Regions from separate parts of the Paenibacillus sp. SEL3 genome, predicted to be linked through region 1. Evidence: riboswitches for the same ligand, from Rfam matches in the RefSeq annotation. Region 1 holds a riboswitch; each other region holds the start of a gene.
The links. A riboswitch is a leader RNA that binds a small molecule or an ion and turns the genes downstream of it on or off. The one in region 1 is predicted to bind cyclic di-AMP.

Region 2: another riboswitch for cyclic di-AMP. It lies ahead of ACYCS5_RS14910 (G5 domain-containing protein); the one in region 1 lies ahead of ACYCS5_RS06265 (TrkH family potassium uptake protein).
Region 3: another riboswitch for cyclic di-AMP. It lies ahead of ACYCS5_RS21505 (hypothetical protein); the one in region 1 lies ahead of ACYCS5_RS06265 (TrkH family potassium uptake protein).
Region 4: another riboswitch for cyclic di-AMP. It lies ahead of ACYCS5_RS28910 (3D domain-containing protein); the one in region 1 lies ahead of ACYCS5_RS06265 (TrkH family potassium uptake protein).

Annotation. Positions count from the first base shown of each region.
Region 1 is NZ_CM137725.1:1,322,807-1,325,924, reverse strand. Features, by position in the region: gene ACYCS5_RS06270 (CPBP family intramembrane glutamic endopeptidase) at 1-1,079, opposite strand, end outside; cyclic di-AMP (ydaO/yuaA leader) riboswitch at 1,341-1,494, shown strand; gene ACYCS5_RS06265 (TrkH family potassium uptake protein) at 1,908-3,118, shown strand, end outside.
Region 2 is NZ_CM137725.1:3,215,946-3,219,063, forward strand. Features, by position in the region: gene ACYCS5_RS14905 (TatD family hydrolase) at 20-790, shown strand; cyclic di-AMP (ydaO/yuaA leader) riboswitch at 992-1,274, shown strand; gene ACYCS5_RS14910 (G5 domain-containing protein) at 1,546-2,694, shown strand; gene rnmV (ribonuclease M5) at 2,841-3,118, shown strand, end outside.
Region 3 is NZ_CM137725.1:4,665,771-4,668,888, reverse strand. Features, by position in the region: gene kdpA (potassium-transporting ATPase subunit KdpA) at 1-837, opposite strand, end outside; gene ACYCS5_RS21505 (hypothetical protein) at 1,249-1,644, opposite strand; cyclic di-AMP (ydaO/yuaA leader) riboswitch at 1,760-1,932, opposite strand; gene ACYCS5_RS21500 (glutathione peroxidase) at 2,399-2,884, shown strand; tRNA gene ACYCS5_RS21495 (tRNA-Leu) at 3,031-3,113, opposite strand.
Region 4 is NZ_CM137725.1:6,424,971-6,428,088, reverse strand. Features, by position in the region: gene ACYCS5_RS28920 (ABC transporter substrate-binding protein/permease) at 1-355, shown strand, start outside; gene ACYCS5_RS28915 (amino acid ABC transporter ATP-binding protein) at 342-1,064, shown strand; cyclic di-AMP (ydaO/yuaA leader) riboswitch at 1,295-1,463, shown strand; gene ACYCS5_RS28910 (3D domain-containing protein) at 1,470-2,138, shown strand; gene ACYCS5_RS28905 (polysaccharide deacetylase family protein) at 2,332-3,118, opposite strand, start outside.

The DNA.
Region 1 (3,118 bases):
GCATTCAGTCCAACCTGACGCATAAGTCCGTCACCGCCGACCAAGGAGAAGTAGAGCGCTACAGCCATGAAGAAGGTAACACCAATCTGGAAAACCATAAGAAATATAAGCATGCCCTTACCGCCTGCTTCTGCTTGCAATAAAGGCAGCATGTTCATGGTCCCAGCTATACTAGCAATAAAGTATATAACGGATAGAACAATGCCGCGTACAAATGAAGTATGTCGTCGGGTGAGTGACGCATACACAATGGCAAGTACACCCAGCACAAAGCTAAATAGGGCATAACCCGCATAGGTCATCCAATTCGCCCAAAATGTTTGCTTTTCGATATAATCGGTATAGGATGACGGGGCCGAAAAGCTTTGAGTGAAGGAGCGAACATCACCGTCTTCAAAAGTAAAAGCCAGTGTAAGTACCGAGGCGCCAATTTTTTTATCGTCTACGGTATACTTTAATCCGCCTTCTTGTTCAGTGGTCGCGAGCTTCAAGTCCGACGGCTTAAAGCCAAAGCGCTTCACCCATACAGCGGCCGCCTGCTCCTTGGCTTCAAGCGTCATGCCGTCCTCAGCCACACGTACAAGCCTGTTACGTGCTTGTTCATCCGTAGAAATATCAGCCTGCGTGTAATTGGTGCTGGAGGTGATCCGTTTAAAACTAACGACCTTCCCAGTGGATAAATCTACATGAATTTGCAGCTTGCTCTTCGCTGAGGATTCAGGCAGATCGACCCGAAAGGTTTCGTAAGGGTAATTTTTCTTCCATGTACGGTCGTACTGTTGAAGCAGTTTTTCTCTAGATAAATAACCGTACAAATCTGTTTCGGCCTGATAGGTCACCAGAGGCTCCTCTGGCTGTGATTCAGTATATCCCAGCTCGGAGCGGGCGAAGTCCAATGCGTGTATGACCGCTTCTTGTTTGCTGATGACCTTTGCATTCATTACTGATTCTGGACTCGGATTGCTAAGCGAGGGAATAAGCAATTGAAAGATAAAAAAGCAAATCAGGCCAATCCCGCCCAGCAAGCCTAATTTTTTGAAGTTGGCCGTGAGCACGACCGGTTTCCCGATAGGATTCATGAGTTTCCTCCTTAATCTGTAAATAAGAACATCCATTAAAGATATCATACTGCACAGGTTCCCGCCAACAGACCAGCGATATTCATGAAAATAGAGTGAAAGCACTTTAAAGTTCCAATAAAATAAGATAAGCTGCGATTAAACGATGCCCATTCGCAAAATAAAGCCAATTTCACGTTTTTTCGACGAAATCGGTTTTGTGATCTGGATATAGAAGGATTATAATCTTGAGGCAATGCCTATAAAATACATAGGTAATGATATACAGTTGAGCCGAATTTCTATGGGAAAACGGGGGAACCATGTTACTGGGGTGAATTTTACAGCCGATCACTGGTGGATCGGAAGTGTAAATAGGGCATACTGTGCTGCCCGAATCCGTCAGCTAACCTCGTAGGCTATGAGCAGGAACCAAGTCAGGCACTCGGTTTTCCGGTGTCTTTTTTTGTGCGTATAAAAGTGTTTGGATTGGTTAGATAGACCGCTGCGGGTGCAGATTATTCTTCCGATTGCTGTTATCCCCGGATTTTTTGATTGTATACCCCCTTTAATGGTTAAAATCCGGAGATAAAGGCAAACGCTTCGCTTCTTCAGAACAATTCTGCCCCCTTCGCTACTGCCCGCCAATAGCACAGGGGACCGAGTAGTGCTTGACATGCATTCTTCCTGTATTCAGGGAATGCTAATTATAGTTAACTAAGGTTTGGAAAAATCAAAAAATTCAGGGGCAACGACGATCGGAAGATCAAATGGAACGCGTAGCGAGCTTACACCGTATTAAATCACTGTTTTTATAGTTTTAAGGATTAGGAGAGAAGTGATGAATAGATGAATCCCAATGCAAGCTGGCTCCGGCTTTCTCCACCGCAGATATTCGTTGCGGGCTTTGCCATTATCATTCTAATAGGTAGTTTATTGTTAATGCTGCCGATCTCCAATACAACAGGAAAGCCACTTGCGTTTGTAGACGCTTTGTTTACTGCCGCTTCCGCGACCTGTGTTACAGGGCTTGTCGTAAAGGATACGGGGACCTTTTTTACAACCTTTGGTCAAGTTGTTATCGTGGCGCTCATTCAGATCGGCGGCCTAGGCTTTATGACCATGGCTACCTTGATTGCACTGGTGTTCAAGCGTCGGATTTCCCTGCGGGAGCGTCTCATTTTGCAGGAAGCGATGAATCAGACTTCTGTAGAGGGAATTGTCGGGTTAATCCGTAAGGTATTACTGTACTCACTGGTTATTGAAGGCGTATGCGCTACGATATTCTCGGTTCGCTGGTCCTTTGATATGCCCGTAGGCAGGGCGATTTATTTTGGAATCTGGCATGCCATCTCCATGTTTAACAATGCTGGTTTTGATTTATTCGGTGAATTTCGCAGCTTGACAGGTTATGTATATGATCCGATTGTTAATTTTACAGCCATGTTTTTGATTATTTCAGGCGGCATTGGTTTTGTAGTGATGTCAGACCTGGCAGAATATCGCAAGCGCAAGAGACTGTCCTTGCATACCAAGGTGGTACTCAGCATGACGGGCGCTATGATTGTAGTCGGCACGCTCGTGATTTTTGTATTTGAGTTTACGAATCCGAAGACTCTCGGCTCGCTTGATTGGGGTGGTAAGCTATTGGGATCTTTATTCCAGTCCGTTACTCCCCGTACCGCAGGTGCCAATACCTTGGACATTGCAGGCTTGCGGCAGGCTACGCAGTTTTTTATCATCATATTCATGTTTATCGGGGCTTCTCCTGGCTCTACTGGAGGCGGGATTAAGACCACAACATTCGCCCTGCTCATTGGAGCGGTGATTTCGATGCTGCGGGGGCGAGAAGATATTGTACTGTTCAAGTACCGACTTGCGCAGGGACGAATTTACAAGGCTTTGACCATTACACTGCTGGGGTTGCTGTTCGTGATCGGGGTGACGATGATTTTGTCGGCAACCGAAGATCATCATTTTCTGATGATCTTGTTCGAGACGGTATCTGCGTTTGGTACGGTGGGGCTGTCGATGGGGCTTACACCTGATTTGACAGTCAT
Region 2 (3,118 bases), 1.9 Mb from region 1:
AAAAAAGGAGATGTAAACCTTGGATTTGTTCGACACTCATACTCACTTGGATGCGCCACAATTTGACGAAGATCGTGAAGAAGTTATAGCACGTGCTGTCGAATCAGGAGTAACGCGGATGATCAATATCGGATTTAATCGTGAGACCATTCCATCCACCATGAAATTGGCCGAGACGTATGATTTTATTTATGCGGCAGTTGGATGGCACCCGCAGGATGCGATTGCAATGCAAGAGGGCGATTTAGAATGGATTGCATCGTTATGCAGTCATAAGAAGGTCGTAGCCATCGGAGAGATCGGTCTGGATTATTATTGGGATACATCACCGAAGGATGTTCAGCATCGGGTGTTTCGAAATCAAATTGGTCTGGCTCGTGAGCTCAAAATGCCCATTGTTATTCATAACCGGGATGCCCATGAAGATATTGTTAAGATTTTGCGTGAGGAAAAAGCGAGTGAGATTGGCGGAGTCATGCACTCCTTTTCTGGGAGCTGGGAGACAGCCCAAATGGTGCTGGATATGGGATTTCACCTTTCCTTCGGTGGTCCTATTACGTTTAAAAATGCCAAGCAGCCAAAAGAGGTGCTGGCACAGGTGCCACTGGACCGTCTGCTCATTGAAACGGACGCGCCCTACCTGACGCCGCATCCGTTTCGCGGGAAGCGAAATGAGTCTGCGCATGTGAGACTGGTAGCAGAGGCTGCAGCCCAAATTAAGGGGATTACAGTGGAGGAATTAGTGTCAATAACGACCCAAAATGCCTTGGAACGATTTGACATTCAATAAAAAAGCGAAGAAATCGATCAAAATAAAGAGATAGACGAAGCTAATCATGAATTTGTTGCAGGAAACTCGAGAATATTACAATATTTTAACCGAATATTTTGAAAAATGTACTTGAAACCTGCTTTACAACATGCATAGAAACAGGATATCATCTTTTCAGTGAATTGTTGTTTGAATGTAAACATCAACAAGTCATTTCATGAACCAGTCTCGCTGAGTCCCTTTTACAGGGAACGGGGGAACCGATATGGCTTACAGTACGTCCGGCGTATGTGCAAGAAGGGAACGTCCCTTTCGCCAGCCGGCTCGACCTAATTTCTTTTCCCGGATGGGATTGAACAGGTGGAGGAGCCGTATTTCGATTTCTTTCTGGGTCTTCGGGGTGAATGTGAAGGCGACCGCCATGAGCGGTTGACCCAAGCTAGGGCGACTCTCTACGTCCGAACCCGACAGCTAACCCCGTAAGCGTAACAAGAGAGAAGCCATCTCGTGCATGAGTTTTCCCGCATATTCACACATGCCGGAAGCCACGAAAGAGCTCTCTAGTCTCTTTCTTTGGCTTTTTTTGTTGTGAATAAAAGAAAATCTGTCATCATACTGTGGTTAAACAGGGGAGGACAGCATGCCGCGAAGACGGGTACATGGTGCAGGACAGTCGCAGTTTGGGCTTGTCTTGTAGAAAATCTGTTATAGTCACGTCAAATCTCAACTATGTCTTACTCCAGACGGCGGGCTATGTAAGGAGGACGGAGGAAATGGGCATTTTCCAAAAAGAGGAGACCCATGAGTCACGCTCATCCAGCATGTCTTACGTATTGCGTTGGAAGCAAGAGAATGTGCGCCAGGCTGCTTTGGTTGCTATTTTTCTAATCGCGCTAACGATTATGATTTCAATTCTGATGTACACGCAATCTAAAAAACAAGTCTTTTTTGTCATTGATGGCAAGGCATCTGCGGTAGAAACCCGGGAATCCAAGCTTCAAGATTTGCTGAGCGAGCATTCCATTTCACTTCAGCCGCATGATACAATTTCTATGCCGCTAAATGGAGCAGTACAGGATGGGGACCGCATAGTCATTAAACGTGCCAATCAAGTTAAAGTATCTTCAGGCAATGAGACGAAAAAGCTGTACACAACAGAAAATACAGTAGAAGGTGCCATTCGTACCTCGGGCTATAAATTATCGTCAACGGATAAAGTTTATCCTGCGTTGGATGCCTCTGTTTCGTCTAACATGGACATAAAAATCGTCCGTGTGAAGAAACAGCAGGTCGAACAGAAAAAACAGGTGCCTTATCAGGTCATCAAAACGGCCGATCCAAGTCTTTATAAAGGCGATAATCGGGTCATTCAAAGCGGCAAATCGGGTGTGGTAGTCCAGCACGTTCAAAAGGTATATCATGATGGAAAGTTGGTATCCAAACAGCTGGTTAACAAGGAAGTTGCACAGAACCGTGTGGATAAGGTTATTGCGGTAGGAACGAAGAAAAAGCCGGTCGTTCTTGCTGCTTCCGTCGGTCCCAATGATGCGGTTAAGACAACAACGGTTAGTTCGGGCAGTGCTGTCCGTAAAGCAGGCGTCAATTTTAAATATAGCAAAGTTTTACAAAATGTCTCCATGACGGCGTATTCCTCACAGGAGCCAGGTATCGGTACACGTACTGCATCCGGCACGCGCGTGACGGAAGGTCGTACCATCGCTGTCGATCCGAGTATAATTCCAATCGGCTGGTGGGTGTATATCGAAGGGGTGGGCTTCCGCCGTGCGGAGGATACCGGTGGCGCGATTAAAGGCCACAAAATCGATGTGTATTATGAGAGTTTGAGCCGAGCCAACCAATTTGGTCGTAAGCACGGTAAAACCGTATATGTTATCGGACCGGTAAAGCCTGAAATCAACTAAAACAGGTTGTGTATGTTGAGGGCAATGCGATAGTATTAACAACATAGTTATGCCATGCTAAGAAGAGGATATCCTCTTCTTATTTTGTTTTCAAAAGCAGGGAAAGATAAATATAGCTTGCTGTGTAGCAGTGGAGGGAAATGCAAATGATCAAGGAAGTGATCGTGGTAGAGGGCCGGGATGATACGGTGGCCATTCGCCGCGCTGTTGAAGCGGATACGATAGAAACTGGCGGCTCAGCCATTAATAAAATGACGCTGCGTAAAATTGCATTGGCGCAGGAGCGGCGGGGGGTCATCATTTTAACCGATCCCGATCATGCAGGGGAGCGCATCCGTAAGATTATTGCTTCCAAGGTACCCGGCTGCAAGCAGGCCTTTATACCCGAGGCAGAAGCGACGCGCAAAGGAGATATTGGTGTGGA
Region 3 (3,118 bases), 3.2 Mb from region 1:
CTGCTTACGATTACGGGCAAACAATCCAAAGGTATACGGCAACGAAGCCGGCATTACCCACATTGCCAAAATTTCCAGCACGTTCGTCCAAGGACTTGGATTCTCAAAAGGATGCGCAGAGTTAGCTCCCGCATAACCGCCTCCGTTCGTCCCCAAATGCTTGATGGACTCCAGAGAAGCAATAGGTCCCATAGAAATTTGCTGTTGTGTTCCGCTAAGCGTCGTAAGATCCGCCGTAGGCTGTAGCGTCTGTGGTATCTTCAATCCCACCAGCACCAGCGTAAGCACAAAGGCCAGCGGCAGGAAAATCCTTATAATAGCTTTAATAAAATCTTGAAAGAAATTGCCCATCCCTTCACCGCGCCGCGTCAATCCTCTCATAAAAGCCGCAGCAACCGAAAAACCGGAAGCAGCCGAAGTGAACATCATCATCGTGACGAACGCCATCTGTGTCAGATACGTAAGCCCGCTTTCTCCGCTATAATGTTGGAGATTCGTATTCGTCATAAAGCTGATTACCGTATTAAAAGCTAGTGATGCTTCCATATTACTGTTTCCAGCCGGATTACCGGGAAGCATTCCCTGTAAACGCAACAGCAAGTAGCTGATTGCCACAAGCACGACGTTCGTAGCAATGAAACTCATAACATACGTAGTCCAACGCATGCTCTCCACTTTCTTCAAGCCTACTACCTTATAAATCAGCTTTTCTGTTCTGCCAAAAATCCGATCCGTCCGATTCGGTTCATTCGAGAATACATGATACATATATGTACCCATTGGCTTTACCAAGAGCAGCAATATAACGATCACAATTCCAATTTGAAGCAGCTCCATCCTCTATTCCTCCTTCAAAATGCTCCTGCGTTTGGAACAACAGACCCGATTAGACCATCTATGAAGTGCACACGTTTGCGAAAACCTGCTACCAATGATGCTTTAATGCTCAGATCTGTTGTTCTTCGCCCGCTCTATCCCTACAAGTGACTAGAACTTTTCAGGGTTCAGGAGTGCGTAGATTAAATACATAAACACAATAGCCGTAAGCCCGAGTATAACGATCATCCTCTTCGTCCTCCTTTAGAGGTCTGCGCATCACACCAGCGTACAAACAGCAGTATCACTCCATAACTCACAGCCATGACGAGCAGCATGTATATATCCATCATGTTTATACCCTCCGTATCGATCCTCAGATCGCCATTCTTATTCCATCATAAAATCATAAAACAACTATGTCATAAGTGCTTATCCGTTCAGCAGAAAACCCACCTCTCCGTTCAATGTGTAGATCACATGGTCCGCTCCCAATCCCCGATAAATTCCTTGTGGATTACAGCCGTGTGTAATAACATAGATCGATTCCGATGTTAGTGGTCGACATATTTGCAGGAAACGGCAAGTCAGATTCAAGCTGTTCTCGAACAAATACACACTACCAATTTCTTTTTTTGGAAAATTCCATTTTCCCGCTTGCATGGTATTGATGCGGACAATGTGCTCCACACCCATTTTTTTGAGCTGTCGTTCCTCCTGGGCGCTATTCGTGAGAACTGCAAACGCCAATTTTTTGAAAATAAGCAATTTCACAAAACTTCTGCCCGCTTCATTCGGTGCAGTGACAATAATTAACCGACCTTCCATCAGTAGCTCCTCTCCCGGTATAAAAAGACAACAAAAAGAAGCCGAAGGAAAAAGGCTTTCCTCCGGCTTCTGACATATCCATGATAAAATAAACCATGGCTGCACACGGCGGTTTGTTGCCTCTCCCTGTACGCTTACGAGGTTAGCTGTCGGATTCGGACGTGAGAGTCGCCCTATTTCTGGCACTTGACCGGAAAATTCACCCCATGAGACACACGGCTTCCAAAGCCGTACAGTCTCGATTGGTTCCCCCGCTTTTGCAACTGCAAAATTCAGCGCTATAGACATTTCGTTGTTGCTTCATTCAAGTTAATTTGAAATTACGTCTTGAATCATACACCCGCGCATGGAAGACTGTAAAGCTCAACTGCAGGGTTATAAATCGGGCTTTAGAGCATAGAAGATTAATAATAACGCTTACAATGCAACTATGCTTCTCACATCTCCTTTAATCTCTGTTTTTCATCCCTTTTTGAAAATGACAAGCATGTCAATATTGGCGTAGGGTAAAGCGTTATTGGCCTTTTTTTGTAAAAAGAGAAGAAAATACGCTATATGTACCAGCTAAACACCGATTGAACCCGCTTTTATAAGAAGAAACACCTTAATTCGCTCCATTTGCGGTGCGATTTACTGTTTTGAGCAAAATACGATTTTACAGCGCCTGAAGGCTTTATACAGCTTTTCCAGGCTTGCAACCCTTCTTTAAATTGTCTAAAATTTAATTGCTGAATATTGAATGAGGAGAGATGCTATGACCGTTTATGAATATGATGCGCAAACCCTGCAAGGGAAACAAATTCCGTTATCCACATTTGAAGGGAACGTTCTTCTTATCGTGAACACTGCCAGCAAATGTGGGTTAACCCCCCAATACAAAGCGCTACAAGAGCTATATGACCAGTATCATGAACAGGGGCTCGAAATTTTGGGATTTCCCAGCAACCAGTTTGCCAAACAAGAGCCAGGTTCCAATGAGGAGATCTCCGAGTTTTGCCAGATCAATTATGGTGTCACCTTTCCGATGTTCGCCAAGACAGATGTCAATGGCGATCAAGCACACCCCTTATTTCGCTACCTGACCCAAACAGCTCCGGGGGTATTAGGGTCCAAAGCGATCAAATGGAATTTCACTAAATTCTTAATTACAAGAGAAGGTAACGTATTTAAGCGCTATGCACCGCAAACCACGCCAGATAAGCTGGCGGGAGATATAGAGAAGCTTTTGCAGCAAAACTGATATTCTTCATTATCACAGTTAATAAACGACCTGTTGCAACCGTGGCTTCCGTGGCTAAAGAATATAACGAAAAATGCTTAATAAAAAAAAGCATCCTTTCACGTAAACCGTGTCAGGATGCTTTTTTAACTAGATCTTGCATATAATGCGGTCGAGAGGACTCGAACCTCCACGGGCGTACGCCCACTACCCCCTCAAGATAGCGTGTCTGCCATTCCACCACGACCGCAAATC
Region 4 (3,118 bases), 1.5 Mb from region 1:
GGCTGAAATTTTCCGTGCAGGTATCCAGGCAGTAGACCGTGGACAGATGGAGGCCGCACGCTCATTGGGTATGGGACGAGGCAAAGCTATGCGTCACGTCATTTTGCCACAAGCGTTTAAATCTATTTTGCCTGCTATAGGTAATGAGTTTATTACAATTATTAAAGAATCCTCCATTATTTCGACTATTGGTATGGTGGATATTATGTATCAAGCCCAGGTCATTAAGAATATTACCTACGAAGGATTAAGTCCGTTCATAATCACAGCCGCTATTTATTTTGTAATGACATTCAGCTTGTCTAAGCTGCTTGGTTTATGGGAAAGGAAGTTGAGAGCCAGTGATCACCGTTAAACAATTGCGTAAATCGTTCGGCAAGAATGAGATTTTAAAAGGCATTGATATAGATATCGCCAAAGGAGAAGTTGTCGTTATCATCGGTCCCAGCGGTTCGGGGAAGAGTACGTTTTTGCGTTGTATGAATCTGTTAGAACAGCCGACGGATGGGGAGATTTTATTTGAGGGCGAGCCGATTACAGCTCGTGGTCATAATATTAATGTAACCCGGGAAAAAATGGGGATGGTGTTCCAGCATTTTAATCTGTTCCCACACAAAACAGTGTTGCAGAACCTGACGCTTGCACCGACGCAGGTTAGAAAACAGTCAGGTAAGGAAGCGGAAAAAATTGCATTAGAACTCCTGCGTACCGTGGGGCTCGAGGATAAGAAGAATACCTATCCGAACCAGCTATCCGGTGGTCAGAAGCAACGTATTGCGATTGCGCGTGCTTTGGCCATGCAGCCGCACGTAATGCTGTTCGATGAGCCGACTTCTGCATTGGACCCTGAAATGGTTGGAGAGGTTCTGGATGTAATGAAGAAGCTCGCCGAAGGCGGTATGACAATGGTAATTGTAACGCATGAAATGGGCTTTGCCCGCGAGGTAGGCGATCGAATTATCTTTATGGATAACGGTCAAATTGTGGAGCAGGGTGCACCAGACCAGGTATTTGGCACTCCAAGCCATGATCGCACTCGTGATTTTCTTGCCAAAGTATTGTAAGAAAGTGCTGGTCTAATCATAAAAAAGCTCTCCGTTGACGGAGGGCTTTTCTTATTTTGTCACCATTTCCCCATACTTTCGTAACAAATATCGATTTCTTAATGACAAAATTGTAACGAGTGTAGTATGATGTTCAGGGTTCCCAACATTTTCATGCGGATAAGGTTACAAAATTGTGATATTATGCAGTAAGCCAAAACTTACCGGGACAGCATGCGGTTAGACAAGCGCTGAAATGCTGGCCCAAACTATGGGAAGTGCGGGGGACGTAACAACGGCAGCCATTCCGATACGTCATAAGACGATGAGGAATATGCCTAGGGGTGAATTGCACAAGCATAGGGCTTCTCCTGAGTCCGAATCCGACAGCTAACTTCGCAGGCATAAAAGAGGAGGTACATATCTTTGAAACATTTAAAACATATTGGTAAAACGATGAAAATTGCGGTGCTTGCCGCAGCTATTGCAGGGTTGGCACAGACAGCTGGAATAGCGGATGCTGCCTCGCTTCACACTGCCAAAGAGGGCGATACCTTCTTTTTGCTTGCTCAACGTTATGGAGTATCGGTAGACGAGCTAACAAAGGCTAACCCAAACATTGCCTCCAGCAATATATATGCAGGTCTGCAAATTAAGGTGCCTGGCGAAAAAAGTGTAAAGGCAGCTTCGGAATCGAAGCCGCAGCTTCTTACGGAGAAAGCAGCAGCGAATGAGGCGCCAACGATTGAAGCTTGGGGTAAAACATTCAACTATAGCAAAATAGTTGACGTTAAGGCTTCAGCGTATTCTGCCGCAGCCGATGAGAATGGTAAATGGGGCGCAGTGGACTACTACGGCAATCCGCTTAAACTAGGTACAATTGCGGTAGATCCTAACGTCATTCCGATGGGCACGAAAGTACTGGTTACAGGCTACTCCCATCCAGGTTTGCCGGATCATTCTTTTGTAGCTGTCGCTCGCGATCAGGGCAGCGCCATTACAGGAAAGCGGATTGATATCTTTATTCCAGGCAACAAATCATTTGTGAACGACTTTGGATTTCAAAATGTGAAGCTGTACGTTATTGATAAATAGCATTGTACGTATATACAGTTTAATTAAACATAATATATATTATGTAAACATAACGCCTATATCCGTATATATCTAGGTCGGACTCTTATCAGGTCCTATCCGTAAAAAGGCTGTCTTGACGAGCAGAATACTTCTGCTGGTAAGACAGCCTTTTTACGTTGCTTTAGCTTGGACCTCAATTATAAACATACTGTTATTTTCGTTCCGATGTGTGGAGTAGCCGGGGGACTGTCACAAATTTGTAGCCCTTAGCTTTTAGAGAGTGAATTAGACCCGGCAAAGCTTGGATAGTGCCTTGCAAGTTGGAACTTTGACCTCCACCAGCGTGCATTAAAATAATAGAGCCAGGCCCTGTAGCTGGAATCACATTTCGCTGAATTTGTGTTTTACTTAGTCCCTTCCAGTCGAGAGAGTCTACATTCCAGTTGACAATCATGTAGCCATGACGACGTGCCCACTTTATTTGAGGCTCTGTAATTTCACCGTAGGGTGGACGAATCAACTTGGGGCGAAAACCTGCGCTGGCTTGTAAAATACGTTCTGTTTTTGTAATCTGGTTGCGAAAGCGTTCTGGTGTAGCCTTCCTAAAATCCGGATGAGTATAGGAATGATTTCCTATAGCATGGCCTTCACGGATAATACGACGTATAATCCCCGGATGCTTTTCCGCACGGTGACCGACGATGAAAAAGGTGGCTTTGATGCCGTTGGCGTGTAATACGTCCAAAACCTGCGGCGTATACCTAGAATCGGGCACATCATCAAAGGTTAAGGCAATTTGGCGGGTGTGTGGGCCGCACATTTTAAAAATGTCCGCATGTTTTTTACGCAACATTGCTAATGTAGGAGTAGCTCGATCTGTACTCAGATGTACAGAAGAAGCAACAGCTGCTTCCTTGGGATGGGGCGTTCCGATCTTGGGAGGCGCATCCGCGTGAACGGGTAAACTTGAAAATGCTAGTAACAGTGCCAAGCATGGC